DNA from 4 places in the Geobacillus sp. GHH01 genome. Region 1 is predicted to be linked to each of the others. Evidence: riboswitches for the same ligand, from Rfam matches in the RefSeq annotation. Region 1 holds a riboswitch; each other region holds the start of a gene.
The links. A riboswitch is a leader RNA that binds a small molecule or an ion and turns the genes downstream of it on or off. The one in region 1 is predicted to bind S-adenosylmethionine.

Region 1 (5,867 bases):
CAATGCCGTGCTTGGCGGCAAACGCCACCGTCTCCGCGAAAAATTCCTTTGTCGCCGTCGCGCCGGTCGGATTGTTCGGATAGTTTAAAAACATGAGCTTCGCTCGGTCGGCCACTGCCGCCGGAATGGCTTCATAGTCCGGCAAAAAACCGTTTTCCGCAACAAGCGGCATCATTTCCATCCGCGCGCGGGCAAGCGCGATCCCCGACCAATAGTCCGGATAGCCCGGGTCCGGGGCCAGCACCACATCGCCCGGGTTGACGAGGCAAAGCGGCAGCTCGACAAGCCCGGCCTTGCCGCCGAACAAAATGGCGACTTCGCGGTCTGGATCGATGTTCACCCCGTATTCACGCGCGTAAAACGCGGCGATGGCTTCTTTCAAAAAGAAGTAGCCTTGAAACGGCGAATATTTATGGTATTTCGGATTAGCCGCCGCCCGCTGCATCGCCTCAACGATATGCTTTGGCGTCGGCTGATCCGGGTTGCCTTGCCCTAAATTGATCACGTCGCATCCGGCCTTGATTTTCTCCCCGACTTTTGCGACAAGCGAGGCGAAAAATTGCTTTGGCAGCTGCTCAAGCAACTCGGAAAAAGGAATTTCCATCGTCATCGCCCACACCTTCTTAAAAAATTCTTGAAATTCTAGTGCAACATCATATATCGTAAAAAGCAAAATGTAAAGCAAAATTTTTTCGAGGTGAAAACTCATGACGATCCGCATCGCCTGCCTCCAGCTTGATATTGCGTTTGGCGACCCGAACGAAAACGAACGGCGCGCGGAAAGCGCCATTGAATCGGCCGTCAAGGACGGCGCGAATATCATCGTGCTGCCGGAATTATGGACGACCGGCTACGATTTGACGCGCCTAGATGAGATTGCCGACGAAGGCGCCGAACGGGCCAAAGCGTTCGCCTCCCGCCTAGCGCAAGCACACAGCATCCATCTCGTCGCCGGCTCGGTCGCTAAAAAAACAACAACCGGCGTGACGAACACGATGATCGTGGCCGACCGGAACGGTCAAATCGTCGGCGAATATAGCAAACTCCATCTGTTCCAATTGATGGATGAACATTTGTATTTGCAGCCGGGAAGCAGCTTAGGCTTGTTTTCGCTCGACGGGCTTTCATGCGCCGGGGTCATTTGCTATGACATCCGCTTTCCGGAGTGGATTCGCGCCCATGCTTTGGCTGGGGCGGAAGTGCTGTTTGTCGTCGCCGAATGGCCGCTTCCCCGCCTGCACCATTGGCGGACGCTCTTGATGGCGCGGGCGATTGAAAACCAATGCTACGTCGTCGCCTGCAACCGGGCTGGCCGCGACCCGAACAACGTCTTTGCCGGCCATTCGCTCGTCATCGACCCATGGGGCGAAGTGATCGCCGAGGCGGACGAGAAGCCGGGCATTCTCTCGGCCGACATCGATCCCGCGCTCGTTGCGGACGTCCGTGCGCGCATCCCGGTGTTTGCCGACCGCCGGCCGCACGACTATGAAACGGCAAAAAATTTTTTCAAAACGTATTGACAATCGATTGGCCGACCATGTATCATTCGAATCAAACAACCAAACGATTGAGAACATCGTGAAAATTCCCGAAACTGAATACAAGAAATCGGTACTCTTATCAAGAGTTGGCTGAGGGAATTGGCCCAATGAAGCCCAGCAACCGACCGTAATGCTATCGTGAGATAGGGCGCACGCCAAGGGCGGCGCCGGAAGCGTCATGCTTCCGCAGGGCACGGTGCTAAGTCCAACAGAAAGACCGATGTCTTTCTGAAAGATAAGAGGCGCGAAGAACGAATGAATCTTCAAGCCTCTTTCCGTATGCGAAAGAGGCTTTTTCATTTGTCGGAAACGCCGAGTTTTAGCGCGCGTCAGAACCGGCATTTGAAAACGAGCGAAATGAAAAAAGGGGGAACAAGGCAATGACCACTGTTCAAACATCGGTTTACGAACCGCTGACCGAACCGAAGGCGGTATCTCTCGCTGTCCGCCTCGGCTTATTCCGCGACGGGGCGCCTCTTTTGTGCCGCGAGATCGGCGACGGCAACTTGAACTTAGTGTTTCATATCGTCGACCAAGAAACAAAGCAAGGCGTAATCATCAAACAAGCGTTGCCGTACGCCAAAGTGGTCGGCGAAAGCTGGCCGCTTACGTTAAAGCGCGCCGTCATCGAAAGCAACGCGCTGCGCACGTTTGCGAGCTATGTGCCGCAATACGTGCCGAAAGTCTACTATTCTGACGAATCGCTCGCCATTACGGTGATGGAAGACTTATCCCGTTTGCAAATCGCCCGCAAAGGGTTGATCGAAGGAAAAACGTATCCGCTTTTGTCCCAGCATATCGGCGAGTTTGTCGCCAAGACGGCGTTTTATACGTCTGATTTCGGCATGAACCAGCAAGAGAAAAAGAAATTGGCGCAAAGCTTCGTCAATCCGGAACTGTGCAAAATCACGGAAGACCTCGTCTTCACCGACCCGTTTTTTGACCACGAAACGAACAACTTTGAAGACGAATTGCGCCCAGACGTTGAAGCGCTTTGGCGCGATGACCGCTTGCACCTAGAAGCAGCAAAGCTGAAGCGCAAGTTTTTAACCGAAGCCGATGTGCTCTTGCATGGCGATTTGCATACCGGCAGCATTTTCGTAAGCGCCGACGAAACGAAAGTGATCGACCCGGAATTCGCCTTTTACGGTCCGATCGGGTTTGACCTTGGCCAATTTTTCGCCAATTTGCTGTTAAATGCGTTGTCCCGCCCTGAATTAGAGCGCCAACCGCTCTTTGACCACATCGACCGGACATGGGACGTCTTTGCGTCCGTGTTCTCAACCCTTTGGCGCACCGAGAGCGTGGAAACGTACGCCGCGACGCCGGGCTTGCTCGAGGACGTGCTCCGGCACGCGTTCATCGATGCTGTCGGCTTTGCCGGCTGCGAAGTCATCCGCCGGACGATCGGCCTCGCCCATGTGGCGGACCTTGACGGCATCGAGCACAAAGATGAACGGCTTGTTGCCAAACGGCATGCGCTCCGCCTCGGCCGCCGCTTGATCATTGAGCGGGCTGAGCTGACAGGAACGGATGGCTTCCGCCGGCTGCTCGCCGAAACCAAGCAGTAATGCCATTCGATCCGGCCCGCCGGCGACGGGCCGGACAAACGAACAACGCCAAAAGAAAGGAAGACAGCAATGAGCACATTTGCCATCCCGCGCTCAGTCGAATGGCGCGAGACGCATGTGACGATTTTAAACCAACAAAAACTTCCAACAGTCACGGAATATATCGACTTGCACACCATTGAAGACGTATATGACGCGATCGCCACGCTGAAAGTGCGCGGCGCGCCGGCGATCGGCATCACTGCCGCCTATGGCTTGGCGCTCGCCGCTTCGAGCTATGACACCGAGTCGGTCGATGAATTCCGTCGCCGCTTAAAACAGGATCGCGACTACCTGGCCGGCGCCCGACCGACCGCCGTCAATTTGTTTTGGGCGCTCGATCGGCTCGTCACCGCTGCGGCCGACGCCCTTTCCGTCAACGAGGCAAAAACGGCGCTCATCCATGAGGCGATCCGCATTCAAGTGGAAGATGAGGATGTGTGCCGCCGCATCGGCGAATACGCGTTGTCGCTCTTTCGTCCGGGCGATCGGGTGATGACGATCTGCAACGCCGGCTCGATCGCCACCGCCCGCTACGGAACAGCGCTCGCCCCGTTTTATTTGGCGAAAGAAAAAGGAATCGAGCTATCCGTCTACGCTCTTGAGACACGTCCCGTTTTGCAAGGGGCGCGCCTGACCGCTTGGGAACTGATGCAAGCGGGCGTTGATGTGACGCTCATCACCGACAACATGGCAGCGCAAACGATCAAGGCGAAAGGCATTGGCGCCATCATCGTCGGCGCCGATCGGATCGCGCGAAACGGCGATACGGCGAACAAAATCGGCACGTTCGGCCTCGCCCTGCTCGCGAAGTCGTTTGACATTCCGTTTTACGTCGCCGCGCCGCTGTCCACGATCGATTTGACGACGAAAACAGGTGCGGACATCCCGATCGAAGAGCGCCATCCGGATGAAGTGACCCACATTGCCGGCGTGTGCATCGCCCCGGAAGGCGTCAACGTATACAATCCGGCGTTTGACGTAACGCCAAACGAACTCATTACCGCCATCATTACCGAAAAAGGCATCATTCGCGGCAATTACAACGCAACGCTGCCATCATTATTCACAAAGGAGGAGCAACATGAAACGATTTAAGGCCTTATCTTCCCTTTTTCTTCTTTTCTTTGCCGTGTTCTCCATCTTGGCTGGCTGCACACACGAGCAAGATGCCGTTAGCTCCAAGCCAGCCAACGGAGCCAAGACCACGAACAACAAAACGGAAACGACATCCAGCCACTCGACGGCAACAAGCGACGAGCAAGCGGCCATTCCTGAAAAGTTGAAAAAGCCGGTGAAAATCGCCGCCATTATGCAACTGTCCATCGGCACGTTCTCATCGCAATACATCGCCGGCGTCAAAGAACAAGTGCAAAAATTCGGCGGCGAGGTGCAAATTTACAACGCCGACAACGATTTAACCAAAATGGCATCGTACGTTGAGACGGCCATTACGCAAAATGTTGACGCCATTTTGCTTGACCACGGCCGCGCCGATGCGCTCGAAGGCCCGGTGAAAAAAGCTGTCGCCAAAGGCATTCCAGTTGTGGCGTTTGACAACGATTTGAACATTCCCGGCGTCACCGTCATCGACCAAGACGACTACAGCCTCGCCTGGAAAACATTAAAAACGCTCGCAGAAGACTTAAACGGGGAAGGCAACATCGTCACGATTTGGGTCGGCGGCTTTACCCCGATGGAACGCCGCCATGTCATTTATGACGCGTTCAAAAAACGCTATCCGAACATTAAAGAAATTGCCAAGTTTGGCACGGCGAGCGCCAACACAGCTTTGGACACACAAACGCAAATGGAAGCGATTTTGAAAAAATACCCGAACAAAGGCGACATTGACGCTGTCTTCGCAACTTGGGACGAGTTCGCCAAAGGGGCGACGCGCGCCATCGAGCAAGCTGGGCGCACGGAAATTAAAGTGTATGGCATCGATTTGAGCGATGAAGACTTGCAAATGATCCAAAAACCAAACAGCCCATGGGTGGCGACAACGGCGACCGACCCAGCCGAAGTCGGCCGCGTCCAAGTGCGGTTCGCGTATCAAAAAATCGCTGGAGAAAAAACGCCGAACATTTACTCGCTTGAGCCGCATTTAGTGAAACGGTCCGATCTTCCGGACAAACAAGTGTCGATGAATGAGCTTTCGCAATACATCCCGGGCTGGGGGCAATCCAATGTCGCCATCTCGCCGTGGATGAAAACGTTGGAAGCCCAGGTGAACAAAAAATGAACGGGTTGTCAATGCGGGGCATGGAAAAATCGTTTGGCGCCGTGCGCGTGCTCGACGGCGTGGACTTCGACGTTCGTCCTGGCGAAGTCCACGCCCTTTTAGGCATGAACGGCGCCGGCAAAAGCACGCTCATGAACATTTTGGCCGGCGCCATTCCGCCTGACGCTGGTACGATCACGATCGACGGTACGATATACACGTTTTCATCGCCGCGCGAAGCAAAACAAGCCGGCATCGGCCTCGTCGTTCAAGAAGTTGACACAGCGCTCTTTCCCGGCTTGCCGATTTACGAAAATGTAGCGGCGGACGAGTTCGTCCATGTGAAGCAACGGCCGATTCGCTCGCTGCGTCAAGAAAAAGAGCGGGCCGCCGCCCTGCTTCGCCGCGTCGGCCTGTCGTTGCCGCCGACGAAATTGGTTCGCGACTGCTCGCTCCATGAAAAGCAGCTGATTGTGCTCGCCAAAGTGCTGT
Region 2 (5,867 bases), 1.5 Mb from region 1:
TATTTTTTATTACCACAACTTCCCTTGTTTGTCAAGGATTTGTTCGGCATCGGAATGAAAAAATCCTCCCGATTTTCGTGGGAAGGAGGCGAAATGGGAGGCCCAAAGCAACGGAAAGAAATAAAAAACAGCCGGACAGGGAATACCCTGTCCGGCCGTGTTCTTGTTACACGAGCGGTCCGCCGAGTTTTTCGATGGACGGATCGATGTGGGCGAATTTTTGGAAGTTGGCGCGGAATTTTTGCGCCAGCTCTTTTGCTTTTTGTTCGTATGCTTGTTTGTCGGCCCATGTGTTTTGCGGCTGCAGGACGTCATCCGGCACGCCGGGGACGCGGGTTGGGATGGCGAGGCCGAAAATCGGATCTTTGACTGTTTCGACGTTGTCGAGCTCCCCTTCGACGGCGGCTTGCACCATCGCCCGGGTGTAGGCGAGCTTCATGCGGCTGCCGACGCCGTACGCCCCCCCTGTCCAACCGGTGTTGACCAAAAAGACGCGGACGTTGTGTTCGGCGATTTTTTGCCCGAGCATTTCCGCGTATTCGACGGCCGGGCGCGGCAAAAACGGTGCGCCAAAGCACGTTGAGAACGTTGCTTCCGGTTCGGTGACGCCGCGTTCGGTGCCGGCGAGCTTGCTTGTGTAGCCGCTTAAGAAATGGTACATCGCTTGTTCGCGCGTCAGCTTGCTGATCGGCGGCAGGACGCCGAACGCATCAGCCGTCAAAAACACGATCGTGGACGGATGGCCGGCGACGCTCGGGTCGATGATGTTTTGGATCGCCTGAAGCGGGTAGGCGGCGCGCGTGTTTTCCGTCAGCGTGCCGTCGTCGTAATTCGGCACCCGCGTCGCGTCATCGAGGACGACGTTTTCGAGCACCGCGCCGAAGCCGATGGCGTCAAAAATTTGCGGCTCTTTCTCGCGCGATAGGTTGATGCATTTCGCATAGCAGCCGCCTTCGATGTTGAAAATACCGCGGCTTGACCAGCCGTGTTCATCATCGCCGATCAAGCGGCGGTTCGGGTCGGTCGAGAGCGTCGTTTTTCCCGTTCCCGACAAGCCGAAAAAGAGGGCGACGTCGCCTTCCTGGCCGACGTTGGCCGAGCAGTGCATCGGCAGGATGCCTTGTTCCGGCAGCAAATAGTTCATCACCGAGAAAATCGATTTTTTCATTTCGCCGGCATACTCGGTGCCGCCGATCAACACGGTGCGCCGTTCAAACGAGATGATGATGAACGCTTCCGAGCGCGTGCCGTCGACTTTCGGGTCGGCTTTAAAGTTCGGCGCGCAAATGACGGTGAATTGCGGCTCATGCACGGCGAGCTCTTCGGCGTTCGGCCGAATGAACAGCTGATGGACGAACAAGTTGTGCCAGGCGAATTCGTTGACGACTTGAATCGGCAGCCGGTATTTCGGATCGGCGCCGGCAAAGCCTTTAAACACGAACAGTTCATCTTTCTTCATTAAATAGTCGAGCACTTTGTCGTACAGTTTATCAAACGTCTCCGGAGACATCGGCTGGTTGACCGCTCCCCAGTCGATCGTTTGCTTCGTTGACGGTTCTTCGACGATGTATTTGTCTTTCGGCGACCGCCCTGTGTACTTGCCGGTCGTGACCGCGACGGCTCCGGTGTGCGTCAGCCGTCCTTCGTTCCGCTGCAGGACTTTCTCGACGAGCTCGGCGACGGACAGTTGATGATGCACGTACGGTTTTTGCAGCAATACATCAAGCTTATTCGTCATGTTTGCGATCCCCATATTCAAAACCTGCCTTCTTTTTGAAATCACTCTTGAAAATAGTATAACACATTTTTATTAATAGTCCATACTAATTGTGTGGGTTTTTCAAACTTTATTTTGCCCAATGTGTCGATTTCCTTGAGGAAAGAATTTTCTCGGCTGGAAATGATAAAAAATGAATTTTGATAGTTGACTTTGCCGATTCCATTGCGATAAGATAAGTCATTGAACGGATACTCTTATCCCGAGCCGGTGGAGGGACAGGCCCGATGAAGCCCAGCAACCGTCACAACTGTACATGTGTGAAATGGTGCTAACCTGTGGCAAGGCGCAGTCCTTGAACGATAAGAGTGAAAGGAAGCAATACGATTGCCATGACCTTTCCTCAGCCGTTACAGGAAAGGTTTTTTATATTGCGAAGGGAAAAAGGGAAATGAGTTCCGTGTCGCCACATTATGCCAAGAGGAGGAAACAAACCGAATGTCAGCCAAACGCCGCTTGTTTACTTCAGAGTCTGTGACGGAAGGACATCCGGATAAAATTTGCGACCAAATTTCTGACGCCATTTTGGATGCCATTTTGGAAAAAGATCCGAACGCCCGCGTCGCCTGCGAAACGAGCGTCACGACCGGGCTGGTGCTCGTGAGCGGGGAAATCACGACATCAACATACGTGGACATTCCGCGCATCGTCCGCGATACGGTCCGGGAGATCGGCTACACGCGCGCCAAATACGGATTTGACGCCGATACGTGCGCGGTGCTGACGTCGATTGACGAACAATCGCCGGACATTGCGATGGGGGTGAACCGGGCGCTTGAGGCGCGCGAAGGTCAGATGACTGACGAGGAAATTGAAGCGATTGGCGCCGGCGACCAAGGATTGATGTTTGGGTTCGCCTGCAATGAGACGGAAGAATTGATGCCGTTGCCGATTTCGCTTGCGCACCGCTTGGCGCGCCGATTGGCGGAAGTGCGCAAAACGGATGTCTTGCCGTACTTGCGGCCGGACGGGAAAACGCAAGTGACGATCGAATACGATGAAAACGGCAAACCGGTGCGCGTCGATACGATCGTCGTTTCCGCGCAGCACCATCCGGAAATTACGCAAGAGCAAATCGAGCGCGACATTAAAGAACAGGTCATCAAGCCGGTCGTGCCCGCAGAGCTGCTTGATGAGAACACGAAATATTTCATCAACCCGACAGGACGGTTTGTCATCGGCGGTCCGCAAGGGGATGCTGGGTTGACGGGGCGCAAAATCATCGTCGATACGTACGGCGGCTACGCCCGCCACGGCGGCGGCGCGTTCTCGGGCAAAGATCCGACGAAAGTCGACCGCTCGGCGGCGTATGCGGCCCGCTATGTCGCGAAAAACATCGTCGCGGCAGGACTGGCCGACAAATGCGAAGTGCAGCTTGCCTACGCGATCGGCGTCGCCCGCCCAGTTTCGATTTCGATCGATACGTTCGGCACCGGCAAAGTATCGGAAGACATTTTGATTGAGGTCGTGCGCAACAACTTCGATCTCCGCCCGGCGGGCATCATCAAAATGCTCGACCTTCGCCGCCCGATTTACAAACAGACGGCTGCTTACGGCCATTTTGGGCGTACGGACATCGACCTGCCGTGGGAGCGCACCGACAAAGCCGCCTTGTTGAAAGAACAAGCGCTGGCGTTGGCGGACAAGTGATGAAAGAAAAAGAGCTGCCTGATCACGGCAGCTCTTTTTTGTTGGCGCACGATGTCCGCTGTTGCTGCAGCGCTTTGTAATACTGCCCTTTCTCGACATATTCGCGGCGTATGCGCTCCATTTCACGGATGTCGTCTTCCGTCAGTTCGCGGACGACTTTCGCCGGCCGGCCGAGGGCGAGCGTGTTGGGCGGAATTTTTTTGCCCGGCGGCACTAAACTGCCGGCGCCGATAAACGCGCCTTCCCCGATTTCCGCGCGGTCCAAAATGATCGAGCCCATGCCGATGAGCGCGTTTTTGCGAACGATGGCGCTGTGCAAAATGACTTGATGGCCGACTGTTACACCGTCTTCAATGATAAGCGGATTGTTTGGACTTTGATGCAAAATTGAGTTATCTTGAATATTGACCCGGTTGCCAATCACCGTTGGCGCCACATCGCCGCGAATGACGGTATTGAACCAAATGCTCGTCTCTTCGCCGATCACGACATCGCCGGTGATCGTCACATAGTCGGCGATAAAGGCGGAGGCGGCAATTTGCGGCGTTTTGCCTTTGTATGGGTAAATCATGGGCGTTCGTTCCTTTCTGCTGCAAAATCGATCGTTCACCATGTATTGTACAACGCTGCGTCCAAATCGCCAACGAAAGTGAGCGCGCCTGATCGGGATTGGTGAAAAACGTTTCGTTTCGCCCGATGAGTGGTTGGGATCGGGAAAGAAGATCCGATTTCACAAAGCTTCTCAACGTGAGAAGAACCGTTGTTGAGCGGTTTTTTCATTCCATCGCCAACCCTTTTATGGTTTGCCCCGGCCGCATTGATGGCAATACTGGAAGACGAGATCGCAGGCTGTTCAGACGCGAAACGATTTTGGTTGCTGATAAGATGGAAATGCTAGGAGACGAGACCATGGTGTTTGCACCTGAGGTGAGCCGATTGAACATTCCGAAAAACCCCATCGCCTTGATGAAAATGGTGTATCGTGACGTGCTTCCGCTTGTCCACCGCGAGCTTGCCTATTGGCGGCGCCAGGCCGAGCGCATTCCCGACCCGGAATTGCGGCGCCAGGCCTTGGCGAGCATCGCTTCGAAAACGTTCCATTGCGAAGGCGGCTCCATTTTGGCGCTCTTGGCCGGAGAAAACATGGAGGATTGCATCCGCTTTATCGTGGCTTACCAGACGATCAGCGATTATTTGGATAATTTGTGCGACCGCAGCACCTCGCTCGATCCGCTCGACTTTCGCGCCTTGCACGATTCGATGCCGGACGCTTTGACGATCGGCGCGGAGCCGTCGAACTATTACCGCCATCGCCGCGAACAGGAAGACGGCGGCTATTTGCCGGCGCTCGTCCGCACGTGCCAAGAGGTGCTCGAGACGGTGCGCCATTATGAGACGATCGCCCCATTTTTGCATGAATTGGCCGGATATTATTGCGACTTGCAAGTGCATAAACATGTCGAAGCGAGCGATCGGGTGCCGCGGCTGGAGAAATGGTTCGCGCAATACAAAGACGCCTTGCCGCCGATGGAATGGTATGAGTTTTCCGCCTGCTCCGGTTCGACGCTCGGCATTTTCTGCCTCGTCGCCTATGCGTTTGGCGAATCGCTGCCGCCGGAGATGGCGAGACAAGTGCGCGACGGTTATTTTCCGTACATTCAAGGACTGCACATTTTGCTCGACTATTTGATCGACCAGGAGGAAGACCGGGACGGCGGCGATTTAAACTTTTGCTTTTACTATCCGAATGAAACGGTGATGCTTGAGCGGCTTTGCCATTTCATCGAAGAGGCCGACCGCCATGTCGGCGCCCTTCCGCACGGCGAGTTTCACCGCCTTATTCACCGAGGGCTTCTTGGGTTGTATTTGTCGGATGCCAAGGTGAAAAAGCAGCGCGGGCTGCGCCGGCTGGCGCGCCGGCTCGTCCGCGCCGGCGGGGCGGCGTCGCAGTTTTTCTATTGGAACGGAAAAGCATACCGCTTTTGGCAGGAGCGGCAAAAACGGCTGTCCTTTTCATAAGGGCGGCCGTTTGCTTGTATTGGCAAGAGCAGTGGTTCGTCGGCGGATCGGACGGAATCAGGCGCCCCCATCCGCCCGATTCTCGAGCGCGAGCAAAAACGGCGGGTTGTTTTGCCGATTGATGAATTCGTATTTCAAGGCATGGACGCGCCGTTGATCAAGAGAACGGACGTAATCAAGGAGCGCGTCGCGTTCGCGCTTTCCTTCCGGATGGCCGTGGTAGACGACAAGAACGATGACGCCGCCCGGCTTCATGACGGAAAGCAACTGGCGGACCGCTTCGATCGTCGATTCCGGCTGGGTGACGATTTGCTTATTGCCGCCCGGCAAATAGCCGAGGTTGAACACCGCGCCGGCGATGCGCCCGTGTACATCGGCGGGAAGCGCCTCAAGCAGTTCACTATGGCTTCGCTCGAACAAC
Region 3 (5,867 bases), 1.4 Mb from region 1:
GAACGGATGGGCCTGCTTGATGCGGAAAAGGCGAAAGATGGCAAAGAAGTGGCGAAATCGATCGCCGAATATGCGATCGAATGCTCATTGAACAAGTTTTTTGCCACGGAAGTGCTCGATTACATCGTGGATGAAGGCGTGCAAATCCACGGCGGGTACGGCTTTATGCAGGAATACGAAATTGAGCGCGCCTACCGCGATTCGCGCATCAACCGCATTTTTGAGGGGACGAACGAAATCAACCGCCTTCTCGTGCCGGGCATGTATTTGAAAAAGGCGTTAAAAGGCGAGCTGCCGCTCTTCCAAAAAGCGCAGCAGCTTCAGGAAGAACTGATGATGATGGCCGCCGAAGAGCCGGGGACGGGCGCGCTGGAACAAGAGAAATACTTGGTGCGCAACGCGAAAAAAATCGCCTTGATGGTCGCCGGTTTAGCGGCGCAAAAATACGGCCAGCGCATTGAAGAAGAGCAAGAAGTGCTCGTCAACATCGCCGACATCGTCTCGAACATTTATGCGATGGAATCAGCGCTTTTGCGCACGGAAAAAGCGATTCAGGCGAGCGGTGAGGAGAAAAACAAACAAAAATTGCTGTACACGCAAATTTTCTGCCAAGAGGCGTTCAATGAAATTGAAGCCCATGCGAAAGAAACGCTCGTCGCCGTCGAACAAGGAGACACGCTGCGGATGATGCTCGCCGCTCTCCGACGGCTGACGCGCCATACGCCGATCAACGTGATCGCGAAAAAACGCGAAGCGGCCGCCGCGCTCATTGAAGCCGAACGGTATATTGTGTGATAATGGGAAGTGCCAGGCGTTTGCCTGGTGCTTCTTATTTGTTTGCCACACAGCGGAAATGAAAGGGAGGAGTGAAGATGGCGCTCACGCTCTATTGGTATCCAAAATGCGGAACGTGCCGGAAGGCGAAAAAATGGTTGGATGAACACGGCATTGAGGTGCAAACGGTGCATTTGGTCGACGAGCCGCTGACGAAAGAGCAGCTCGCCCGTTTGCACCGTCAAAGCGGGCTGCCGCTCAAAAAATTTTTCAACACGAGCGGGATGAAATACCGCGAGCTTGGCTTGAAGGACAAGCTCGACCGCGCATCGGAAGACGAGATGCTCGATTGGCTCGCCTCGGACGGGATGTTGGTCAAACGGCCGATTTTGACGGACGGCGAGCGGGTCGTCGTGGGCTTTCGCGAACAAGAATACGAGGCGTTTTTCGCGGCGGGGACATAAAAAATTTTTTGCAAAATCGGGTGAATTCAGTGAGTTTTTGCGGAAAATCGGTTATGATGAAAAGGAATATACATTTTGTCGCAATGGAGGGATACGATGAACACGCCGAAAGAACTTCGCTATACAAAGGAGCATGAGTGGGTGCGCGTGGAAGGAGAGAACGTGCGCATCGGCATTACGGATTACGCCCAATCAGAGCTTGGCGACATCGTCTTTGTCGAGCTGCCGGAAGTCGGCGCAGAGGTTACGGCGAACGAGCCGTTCGGCAGCGTTGAATCGGTGAAAACGGTCTCGGAATTGTATGCGCCGATCAGCGGCACGGTCGTTGAAGTGAATGAGGCGTTAAATGACCATCCGGAGTACGTGAACGAATCGCCGTATGACAAAGCGTGGATGATCGTCGTCAAACCGAATGATTTGAGCGAAATCGACAATTTGTTGACGGCGGAACAATACGAGGCGATGATCAACGAAGGATAAACGTTCCTGCAATCTTCGCTTCGATTCGGGCACTCTATACATACCGGAATTTGATTGAAAAAAGGGGTGCTCGCGATGGCGCTGCAAACGACGCGCATAGATGTCACGGACCGGATCATCGGCAAACTGAACGGCCGCTCGCTGGAGTTGTACGAGGAAGGAGAGCTCATCGGGCGCCTTCCGCTTCCGGCGGCCGTCCCGTTGAAAAAGGGGTATACCGAACAAAACGGAAGAATTTACAAACAGGTGACCGCTACCGTTGAGCCGGACCAAAAATATGTCGATTGCGACGGGGAAGCGGGCTGGTGTTGAAAGGCAACGGTGGATGGCCGTTGCTTTTCATTTTCAACATTTGGCCGGCGCAAGACATACAATAATAGTATCCTCATTTGAAGTTAGGTGGGTCGGACATGCGACGCGTGGAAAAAGTGATCATCGTCGAAGGGCGATCAGACAAGCAAAAAGTGGCGGCGGTGCTGAACGAACCAGTCGTCATCGTCTGCACAAACGGCACGATCAGTGATGCGCGCCTTGAGGAGCTGGCCGATGAGCTGGAAGGATGCGATGTATACGTCTTGGCCGATGCCGATGAGGCGGGAGAAAAATTGCGCCGGCAGTTTCGCCGCATGTTTCCAGAGGCGGAGCATCTTTACATTGACCGGGCGTATCGCGAAGTGGCGGCCGCTCCGCCTTGGCACTTGGCGCAAGTGCTGTTGCGCGCTCGTTTCGACGTCCGCATCGAATCGCTCATGAGGGGAAGAGGCGAGTGAAAGCGATCGACCGAAACGATGTCATGCGAGTGGTGGAAGTCGAGCCGCTTCTGGCCCTTTACTTGTATACCCCGCTGTGCGGCACGTGCCAGCTGGCGCGGCGGATGCTAACGGTGGTGGAGCAGTTGTTTCCGGCGCTGCCGTTTTACGAAACGGACATCAACTATATCCCTGAGCAGGCCGTTGCGTGGAAAATTGAAAGCGTTCCTTGCCTGCTTCTTTTTAGGGACGGAACGGTCGCAGGCAAGTGGTATGCCTTTCATTCCGTTCCGTATTTGTACGAAGTGATTCAAGCCTGCTTGCCGTCCCGATGATTCGCCTTTTTTTGACGCTGTTTGACACATTTCTTGGGAAATGACAAAAACGGCGCTCGTTCGTCAACGGGTTGTCGAGATTTTTGTAAAGGATTTCTCCTCTTCAGGTGGAAGTGAAAAAATAAAAATGGGGGAGGGGATATCCATGGAAATGCGTGAATTAGTCGGGCAGTTCGTGGAACGGATGCAAGCGTTGCGTCATTTGATGCCGATTTTGCCGGATGAGCAGCTGTGTGTTCGGTTTGAAAGTGGGGATGAAACCGCCTTGCTGTTGATCGGCAAGGAACCAGCCGCTTTAGGGATGGAACACGATGAACGGAAAACATTGACCGTGCGCGGCCCCAAAGAAGCGCTCGCGTCCTTGCTGAACGGCGAACTGAAGCTGCAGCAGCTCGTCCGCCTGCAAGAAGTGCACGTGTCAGGAAGCTTCCGTCAGCTGTTGCTTCTTGAATCGCTCCTCCATTTGGCTAAACCGTATCGGCATGTTGGGTGAAAAAATTGTTGACAGCGTTCGACAAGCGGTGATACAATCACATTCGTAAATCAATTGCATAGGCGATTGTTGCGCTCTTATCAAGAGAGGTGGAGGGATGTGCCCAATGAAGCCCGGCAACCGTCAGCGCGTGCGCTGAAATGGTGCCAATTCACACAAAGCGGCCTGCTTTGAGAGATAAGAGACGGAATGGTGCACAATACCTTTCTGTTCTCTGCGGGCAGAAAGGTTTTCTTTTTGCGCTCTGCCGCTTGGGAAGGAAGGTGAAACGATGATTACACTCGAACAAGTGACAAAAATCTATCAAGCGGCCAACGGCTCAGTCACGGCCGTCGACAATGTGTCGCTTGAGATTCGCGAAGGAGAAATTTTCGGCATTATCGGCTACAGCGGCGCGGGGAAAAGCACGCTCATCCGCTTGCTCAATGGGCTCGAGAAGCCGACGAGCGGCCGGGTGGTCGTCGCCGGGCGCGATATGACGCGCGTGAAAGGTCGGGAGCTGCGCAAGGCGCGCCAAGAAATCGGGATGATTTTCCAGCATTTCAACTTGCTTTGGTCTCGCACAGTCAGGGAAAACATTGCCTTTCCGCTTGAAATTGCCGGCGTCCCGAAAGAGGAGCGGAACAAGCGGGTGGATGAATTGATCGAACTTGTCGGCCTTTCCGGGCGCGAGGATGCCTACCCGTCGCAGCTGAGCGGCGGGCAAAAGCAGCGGGTCGGCATCGCCCGGGCGCTCGCCAACAACCCGAAAGTGCTGCTTTGCGACGAGGCGACATCGGCGTTGGACCCACAGACGACCGATGCGATTTTGGACTTGCTCGTTGACATCAACAAGCGCCTCGGGCTGACGATTGTGCTGATCACCCATGAAATGCACGTCATCCGCAAAATTTGCGACCGCGTTGCGGTGATGGAAAGCGGCCGAATCGTCGAGCAAGGCGACGTGCTGCATGTGTTCCGCAACCCGCAGCAGCCGATTACGAAACGGTTCGTCAAGCAGCTGATCGAGCCCGAGGAGACGGAAGAGGCGATTTCCCATTTGTTTGGCCAATACCCGAGCGGGCTGATCGCGCAGCTGACGTTCGTCGGCGCGGCAGCCGGAAAGCCGCTCATCACCGAAGTGGTGCGTCAGTTTGCCGTCGATGTCAACATTTTGCAAGGGAAAATTTCGCAAACCCATCAAGGTGCCTATGGGGTGCTGTTCATTCACCTCGACGGAGCGGCCGATGAAATCGACCGGGCGCTTGACTACATTCAACGCCAGCAAGTGGCGGTGGAGGTGATTCACGATGCTCGCTAACCTCCTGCCGAACGTGCAATGGGAGACGATGTGGGCGGCGACGGTCGAGACGCTGTATATGACGGGAGTGGCGGTGGCGGCCACTTTCGTCCTCGGAATCGTTCTTGGCTTGCTTCTATTTTTGACAGCGAAGGGCAACCTATGGGAAAACCGGTTTGTCAATACCGTGATTGCGGCGTTTGTGAACATTTTCCGCTCCATTCCGTTTATTATTTTGATCATTTTGCTCATTCCGTTTACCACCTGGCTCGTCGGGACGATGCTTGGCGCCAATGCGGCGCTGCCGGCTTTGGTCATTGGGGCCGCGCCGTTTTACGCCCGCATGGTCGAAATCGCTCTTCGCGAAATTGATAAAGGCGTCATCGAAGCAGCCCAAGCGATGGGTGCCTCAACGTGGACGATCATTTGGAAAGTGCTGCTGCCGGAGTCATTGCCGGCGCTTGTCTCCGGCATTACGGTGACGGCGGTGTCGCTCGTCAGCTATACAGCGATGGCTGGAGCCATCGGCGCCGGCGGGCTTGGGAACTTGGCGTATTTGGAAGGGTTCCAGCGCAACCATAACGATGTGACATTTGTCGCAACCGTATTGGTGTTGGTCATTGTATTTATCATTCAGCTGATCGGTGACTTTGTCACTTCGAAAATCGATAAACGATAAAGGGGGAAACAACTGATGAAGAAATGGTTGGGTGTGTTGCTCGCCGCCATTCTCGTGCTCGCTTTGGCGGCATGCGGCGGCAACAATAACGACAGCGCGGAAGGCGGCAAAGACGGCAAATTGGTGAAGTTGAAAGTCGGTGCGTCGAACGTGCCGCATGCGGAAATTTTGGAAAAAGCGAAACCGATTTTGAAGAAAAAAGGCATCGACTTGGAGATCATTACGTTCCAAGATTACATCTTGCCGAACAAAGCGCTGGCTGAGAAGCAAATCGACGCCAACTATTTCCAACACATTCCGTATTTGGAATCGCAAAAGAAAGAGTACGGCTATGATTTCGTCAACGCCGGCGGCATTCATATCGAGCCGATCGGCTTATACTCGAAAAAATACAAAAGCATTGAAGAACTGCCGGACGGCGCGACGATCATCATGAGCAACTCGGTCGCCGACCATGGCCGCATTTTATCGATGCTGCAAGAAAAAGGGCTCATTAAATTGAAACCGGGCGTCGATAAAACGAAAGCGACAGTCAATGACATCATCGAAAATCCAAAGCATTTAAAATTTAAGGCCGATGTCGACGCCGGGCTTCTGCCGCAAATTTACAAAAA
Region 4 (5,867 bases), 400 kb from region 1:
TTTACTGGCGGCACATTTTGCGCAATTCGTTTTTGCCGATCGCAGCGTTTTTAGGCTATGAAATTACGGGTCTCATCGGCGGTTCCGTGTTTTTAGAGTCCATTTACAGTTATCCAGGGCTTGGACAACTGTTTTTGCAGTCGATTATGCAGCGCGACTACAGCGTCGTAACGGCGCTTGTGATGATTTCCGGGGTCGCGACGCTTGTGGGGACCTTGCTTTCTGACATTATTTTAAGTGCGGTCGATCCGCGCATTCGCATTGAGTAAGGGAGGGGCGTGGAATATGAAAATTGAGGTGAACCGTCCTGCTCCAGTTGAAATAGCCTGTGAGAAAAGCCCTTCCGCTCTTTCGATTATGTGGCGGGAGCTCGTCCGCGATCGGCTGGCTCTTGTTTCGCTCATTATATTGTCCGTCATTTTGCTGATTGTCTACGGCGCTTCCATTTTTTTAGACCAAGAGGAAATTGTAAAGGTAGACTTTTTGGCCATTTATTCACCGCCATCGGCGGAACATTGGCTTGGCACCGATTATGGCGGCCGCGATGTGTTCGGCCAGCTGATCATTGGAGCCCGCAATTCCTTTACGATCGGCCTGGCGATTACGCTAATCACAGGTGCGATCGGCCTTGTGGTGGGGCTTGTGGCCGGCTATTTCGGCGGCTGGATCGACAACGTCATCATGCGCATCATCGATTTTATTCTCGTCTTGCCGTTTTTAATGCTGGTGATCGTCTTTGTAGCCATCGTCCCGAAATACAATGTGGCGACGTTCATTTTGATTATGAGCGCGTTTTTATGGACGGGCAAAGCCCGGCTCATTCGCGCCAAGACGCTTGCCGAGCGGGAATTGGACTATGTCAGCGCATCCAAGACGCTCGGGACGCCGGATTGGAAAATCATTTTGTTTCAAATTTTGCCGAACTTAAGCTCCATTATCATCGTCAATTTGACGTTGAACTTAGCTGGCAACATCGGCATTGAGTCAGGTCTTACATACTTGGGGTTCGGGCTGCCGGAAAGCACGCCAAGCCTTGGGACGCTGGTCAGCTATGCGACCAATCCCGATGTGCTGCAAAACAAATGGTGGGTATGGCTGCCTGCATCATTGCTCATTTTGGTGATGATGCTGTGCATAAATTTCATCGGCCAAGCGGTGAAACGTGCGGCTGATGCAAGACAACGACTAGGATAAGGGGGAAGAAAATGTGAAGAGAAAATGGCTGGCGGCTCTCGCCGCGCTCTTGCTCGTGCTCGCCGGGTGCACGGGCAAATCCGACACAACGAGCGGAAAGGGCAACAATAACGAAAAACCGGCGGCTCAGAAGGAAGACATCAGCAAATTCCCGATGACGGTGAAAAACGACGGGAAAATCATCGATGGCGGCGTGTTGAAATACGGCCTTGTGTCCGATACGCCGTTTGAAGGGACGCTCAGCTATGCATTCTACACCGGAGCGCCCGACGCAGAGATTTTGTAATTTTTTGACGAGTCGCTTTTTCGGACGAACGGTGACTATGAAATTACAAATGATGGGGCTGCCACGTATGAGTTGTCGGATGATAAAAAGACGATGACAATCCATATTAAAGACAATGTGAATTGGCATGACGGCCAGCCGGTGACCGCTGAAGACTTGGAGTATGCGTATTTGGTCATCGGCCATAAAGATTACACCGGCGTCCGCTATGGCGATGCGCTCATCCAAGGGATCGTCGGGATGGAAGAATATCACAGCGGCAAAGCGGATAAAATTTCCGGCATTAAAGTCATCGACAAAAAGACGTTGACGATCACATGGAAACAGGCCAATCCGTCGGTGTTGACTGGCATTTGGGCGTATCCGCTGCCGAAGCATTACTTGAAAGACATTCCGATCAAAGACTTGGCGAAATCGGATAAAATCCGGAAAAACCCGATCGGGTTCGGTCCGTTTAAAGTGAAGAAAATCGTTCCGGGCGAGTCGGTAGAGTTTGTTCGCAATGATGACTACTGGGCTGGCAAACCGAACTTGGAAGGCGTCATTTTGAAAGTCGTCAGCCCGCAAGTCGTCCTGCAAGCGCTGAAAAAAGGCGAAATTGACGTCGCTGAGTTCCCGACTGACCAATATTTGAACGCGAAAGGGACGAAAAACATTCAGTTTATCGGTAGAGTGGATTTGGCGTACAACTATATCGGCTTTAAACTCGGCCATTGGGATGCGAAAAAGCAAGAAAATGTGATGGACAATCCGAAATTCCAGAACAAAAAGCTGCGCCAAGCCATGGCGTACGCCATCAACAACCAAGAAGTGGCTGATCGCTTGTACCACGGCTTGCGCTTCCCGGCGACCACGCTGATCCCGCCGTCGTTCCCGGGATACCATGACAGCTCGATCAAAGGGTACACGTATAATCCGGAAAAAGCAAAACAGCTGCTTGATGAGGCCGGCTATAAAGATGTGGACGGCGACGGCTTGCGCGAAGATCCGAACGGCAAAAAGTTTACGATCAACTTTTTGGCGATGAGCGGCGGCGATATTGCCGAGCCGTTGGCGAAGTTTTACATGCAATGCTGGAAAGACGTTGGCTTGGATGTCCAATTGGTGGACGGCCGTCTGGCGGAGTTCAACTCGTTCTATGACATGGTTGAAAAAGATGACCCGAAAGTGGATGTTTACGCTGCCGCTTGGGCAACGGGAACGGACGTCGACCCGTACGGATTGTACGGCCGCAACGTCATGTTCAACTACTCGCGTTGGGTGAACGAGAAAAATGATGAGCTGCTAGAAAAAGGCCATTCCGAGCAGGCGTTTGACAAGGAGTATCGCCGGAAAATTTACAGCGAGTGGCAAAAGCTAATGAACGAAGAAGTGCCGGTCATCCCAACGTTGTATCGTTCCGCCATCTACGCAGTCAACAACCGCGTCGCCAACTTTACGGTTGACCCGAGCTCGAAGCTGACGTGGAAAGATGTCGGCGTCACGGCCGAGCAGCCGGAAGTGGCGGAATAAACAAAAAAGCGATTGCTTCTATGGGATTCGATATGGTAACATGAAAGACAAATGATCATACGTCTTATCAAGAGTGGGCGAGAGAACGGGCTTGATGACCCCACAGCAACCTGCCGCCGGCAAGGTGCTAACACCCGCAAAGCGGTCTCGCTTTGGATGATAAGAACGGCTGTCCCCTTTCGCATCATTCCGAGGCGAAAGGGGTTTTTGTCGATAGGGGGTGAAGGGGGAAATAGTGGAGAGGGACATGTCGATCCGAGCTTGCATGGCCGCTCATCTCCGTGCCGCTGCGTTCGCCGTTCATGTCATGCGCTGCGTGCAGGCGGAGCTGATTCGGTTTGACCCTGAAGCGGCGGTTTATGTCGACCGCGGGGGCGGATATACCCACTTGTATGGGAAAGCGCAAGGGACAACCTTTTCAGTGTTGTTGACCGACAGCGAGGCGGACGAATGGAAGGCGGACGGACCGTACGCCCTTGATCGCTACATATGGACAGAGCTTGGGAAAAAAGGGGTTTTTCCAATGCGGATGACGCCGTATTTACAAGCTGTATGGTTAATGGAGTCATAGAAAGGAAGAGGACGAATGGCAGTCAAAAAATTTGAGCATGTCGGCATTCAAGTGAAAGACATCGAGACATCAAAGGCATTTTACCAAAACGTCGTCGGCCTGGAGCTGCTCGACGAAATGATTCATACGAACGGAACGATGAAATTGGCGTTTTTAGGGATTGACGGCTCGATCGTCGTCGAGCTGATCGAAGGATACAACCCGGATTTGCCGACGGAAGGAAAAGTGCACCACGTGGCGTTTACGGTCGAAGGCATCGAGCAGGAAAAAGAACGGCTTCAGTCGCTCGGCGTCCCGCTAGTGTGGGATGAAATTACAACGCTCCCAAACGGGGCGAAATACTTATTTTTCCTTGGTCCGGACGGCGAATGGATCGAGTTTTACGAGCCGGCGCAATGAACGAAGGGGAAGGTGGCCATACCGATGGCCGCCTTTTGCCGTGCAAGAAGGAAAATAGGGAGTGCACCGCGTATAGGTAAAGGGGAGAGGAGGAGAACAGATGGAGCCGCAAGTCATTCGCGCCATTCAAGACGACTACCCGGATGAATTCGCCTGGTGCTACGGCTGCGGACGGTTGAATGAGCAAGGCCATCATTTCCGCACCGGCTGGGACGGAGACAAAACGGTGACCGTCTATACGCCGCGCCCGGAACATACGGCGATCCCCGGGTTTGTGTACGGCGGGCTGATCGCCTCGCTCATCGACTGCCATGGCACCGGGTCGGCGGCGCTCGCCTTGCATCGGAAAAACGGCCATGAGCCGGGAAGCGGGGAAACGCCGCCGCGCTTTGTCACCGCGTCGCTTCATGTCGACTTTGTCAAGCCGACGCCGCATGGCGTGCCGCTTGTCGCCGTCGGAACGGTGACGGAGATTCACCCGAAAAAATGGCAAGTGGACACCGAGGTGTTCGCCAACGGCGAACTGTGCGCCCGCGGTCAAGTCGTCGCGGTCGTCATGCCGAAAACGTTTGTCCAGGGATGACAAGCAAACGAAAAGCGCCGGAGGGCGGCTGTTTTTGACAGCGCTTTCTCCGGCGCTTCGCTCGTTGCGCTCGATCCCGCTTGGGAAAAAGCGGACATCTTCACAAGTGACATGTTCATCCTTGGATGGCGGGGCGAAACAGGTTGCCGATCGAACGCTTCTAGGCATGGCTGCTGCCAACAGCCCGATTCAGTTGGACCGGTTTGGCGTCTGCCTCGGCGCCAGCGTTTCACTTCCCTTCCATAAACGAAAGCGCTTTTTTACGGTTTATCCATAATCAGCACCGAGGAGGTCGCGCTCGCCACTTCTTTGCCGTTTTGCCGGACGACGGCAGTCACGTAGGCGACAGTTTTCCCGAACTTTTCCACTCGCGCTTCCACTTCAGCTTCCCCTGCCGCCGCGGGGCGGTGAAACGTCGTCTGCAAGTTGATGGACGCGTGCAGCTGGTCATCGCGAAGCAAGGTGGTCACCGCATACGCCATGAGAATATCCGCCGCCGCTCCGACGAACCCGCCCATGATCACCCCGTTGCCGTTGAGGAGCGATTCATGGATCGTCCATACCCCTTTCGCATAGCCGTCACGGGCTTCCGCCAGGCGGACGCCGAGCGTCTCATCGCACGGCGGCGGCGCGCTTTTTCCGGCAATGACGTCATGCAAGTTGGTAATTGGCTTCATCTCGAACATCCTTTCTGTCATCCATTGCGTTTCCATGAAAATGGGGTCATTTTCATGCCCGGATGGAGGGCAAAACGCCGCCCGCGGATCGTTTCGGTGAACATCATGGATCCTAAAGCAGCGATTTTCATCGGGTGGTGAGCGAAATGAGCTCATGGATGTTTTATTCGCCAAACGGCGGCGATTTCCTCTTTTTCGTGCGCAAGGGAGGAGTACGGCAAAGCGGCGGCGAAAGAAACAAACAGCGGATGATGGAAAGGAGAGGGTCTTATGTATCAACCGCCAGACGCCGGCCGTTGGACCGGGCGGGTTGACAGCGTGAGCGATGAACGGGCGTTTCGCCTTCATCAGCGCATTCGCCTGCTCGACTTGTCCCAACCATTGGAGACAGCGGCAGAACGGGCGGCCGCGTTCATCGGGTTTGCGTGCGACGAAGGCGTGCGCCGCAACCAAGGACGCCAAGGGGCGAAAGAGGCGCCTGCCGCCGTCAAAGCCGCGCTGGCCCGGCTGCCTTGGCATCTTCCGGAAGGGGTCGTTGTCTATGACGCAGGCGATGTCGTTTGCGTCGATGAACGGCTCGAACAAAGCCAGACGGAACTTGGGAAGGCGGTCGCCCGCCTGCTGCAACACAACATGGCGCCTATC

Region 2: another riboswitch for S-adenosylmethionine. It lies ahead of metK (methionine adenosyltransferase); the one in region 1 lies ahead of mtnK (S-methyl-5-thioribose kinase).
Region 3: another riboswitch for S-adenosylmethionine. It lies ahead of GHH_RS15160 (methionine ABC transporter ATP-binding protein); the one in region 1 lies ahead of mtnK (S-methyl-5-thioribose kinase).
Region 4: another riboswitch for S-adenosylmethionine. It lies ahead of GHH_RS06365 (hypothetical protein); the one in region 1 lies ahead of mtnK (S-methyl-5-thioribose kinase).

The regions. Positions count from the first base shown of each region.
Region 1 covers NC_020210.1:856,657-862,523, reverse strand. Annotated here, with positions in the region: gene GHH_RS04405 (pyridoxal phosphate-dependent aminotransferase) at 1-610, opposite strand, end outside; gene GHH_RS04400 (carbon-nitrogen family hydrolase) at 708-1,520, shown strand; SAM riboswitch class I at 1,615-1,783, shown strand; gene mtnK (S-methyl-5-thioribose kinase) at 1,922-3,112, shown strand; gene mtnA (S-methyl-5-thioribose-1-phosphate isomerase) at 3,182-4,249, shown strand; gene GHH_RS04385 (sugar ABC transporter substrate-binding protein) at 4,236-5,396, shown strand; gene GHH_RS04380 (sugar ABC transporter ATP-binding protein) at 5,393-5,867, shown strand, end outside.
Region 2 covers NC_020210.1:2,925,380-2,931,246, reverse strand. Annotated here, with positions in the region: gene pckA (phosphoenolpyruvate carboxykinase (ATP)) at 167-1,753, opposite strand; SAM riboswitch class I at 1,972-2,086, shown strand; gene metK (methionine adenosyltransferase) at 2,216-3,427, shown strand; gene GHH_RS14420 (gamma carbonic anhydrase family protein) at 3,450-3,998, opposite strand; gene GHH_RS14415 (tetraprenyl-beta-curcumene synthase family protein) at 4,337-5,446, shown strand; gene GHH_RS14410 (class I SAM-dependent methyltransferase) at 5,504-5,867, opposite strand, start outside.
Region 3 covers NC_020210.1:3,060,344-3,066,210, reverse strand. Annotated here, with positions in the region: gene GHH_RS15195 (acyl-CoA dehydrogenase family protein) at 1-795, shown strand, start outside; gene GHH_RS15190 (arsenate reductase family protein) at 873-1,238, shown strand; gene gcvH (glycine cleavage system protein GcvH) at 1,335-1,718, shown strand; gene GHH_RS15180 (YusG family protein) at 1,794-2,030, shown strand; gene GHH_RS15175 (toprim domain-containing protein) at 2,129-2,488, shown strand; gene GHH_RS15170 (thioredoxin family protein) at 2,485-2,802, shown strand; gene GHH_RS15165 (hypothetical protein) at 2,948-3,295, shown strand; SAM riboswitch class I at 3,370-3,479, shown strand; gene GHH_RS15160 (methionine ABC transporter ATP-binding protein) at 3,567-4,595, shown strand; gene GHH_RS15155 (methionine ABC transporter permease) at 4,585-5,253, shown strand; gene GHH_RS15150 (MetQ/NlpA family ABC transporter substrate-binding protein) at 5,269-5,867, shown strand, end outside.
Region 4 covers NC_020210.1:1,255,436-1,261,302, forward strand. Annotated here, with positions in the region: partial or broken gene GHH_RS06350 (ABC transporter permease) at 1-269, shown strand, start outside; gene GHH_RS06355 (ABC transporter permease) at 286-1,194, shown strand; partial or broken gene opp4A (oligopeptide ABC transporter substrate-binding protein) at 1,208-2,992, shown strand; SAM riboswitch class I at 3,054-3,158, shown strand; gene GHH_RS06365 (hypothetical protein) at 3,240-3,563, shown strand; gene GHH_RS06370 (VOC family protein) at 3,579-3,962, shown strand; gene GHH_RS06375 (PaaI family thioesterase) at 4,063-4,545, shown strand; gene GHH_RS06380 (hypothetical protein) at 4,580-4,822, shown strand; gene GHH_RS06385 (PaaI family thioesterase) at 4,806-5,222, opposite strand; gene hutG (formimidoylglutamase) at 5,493-5,867, shown strand, end outside.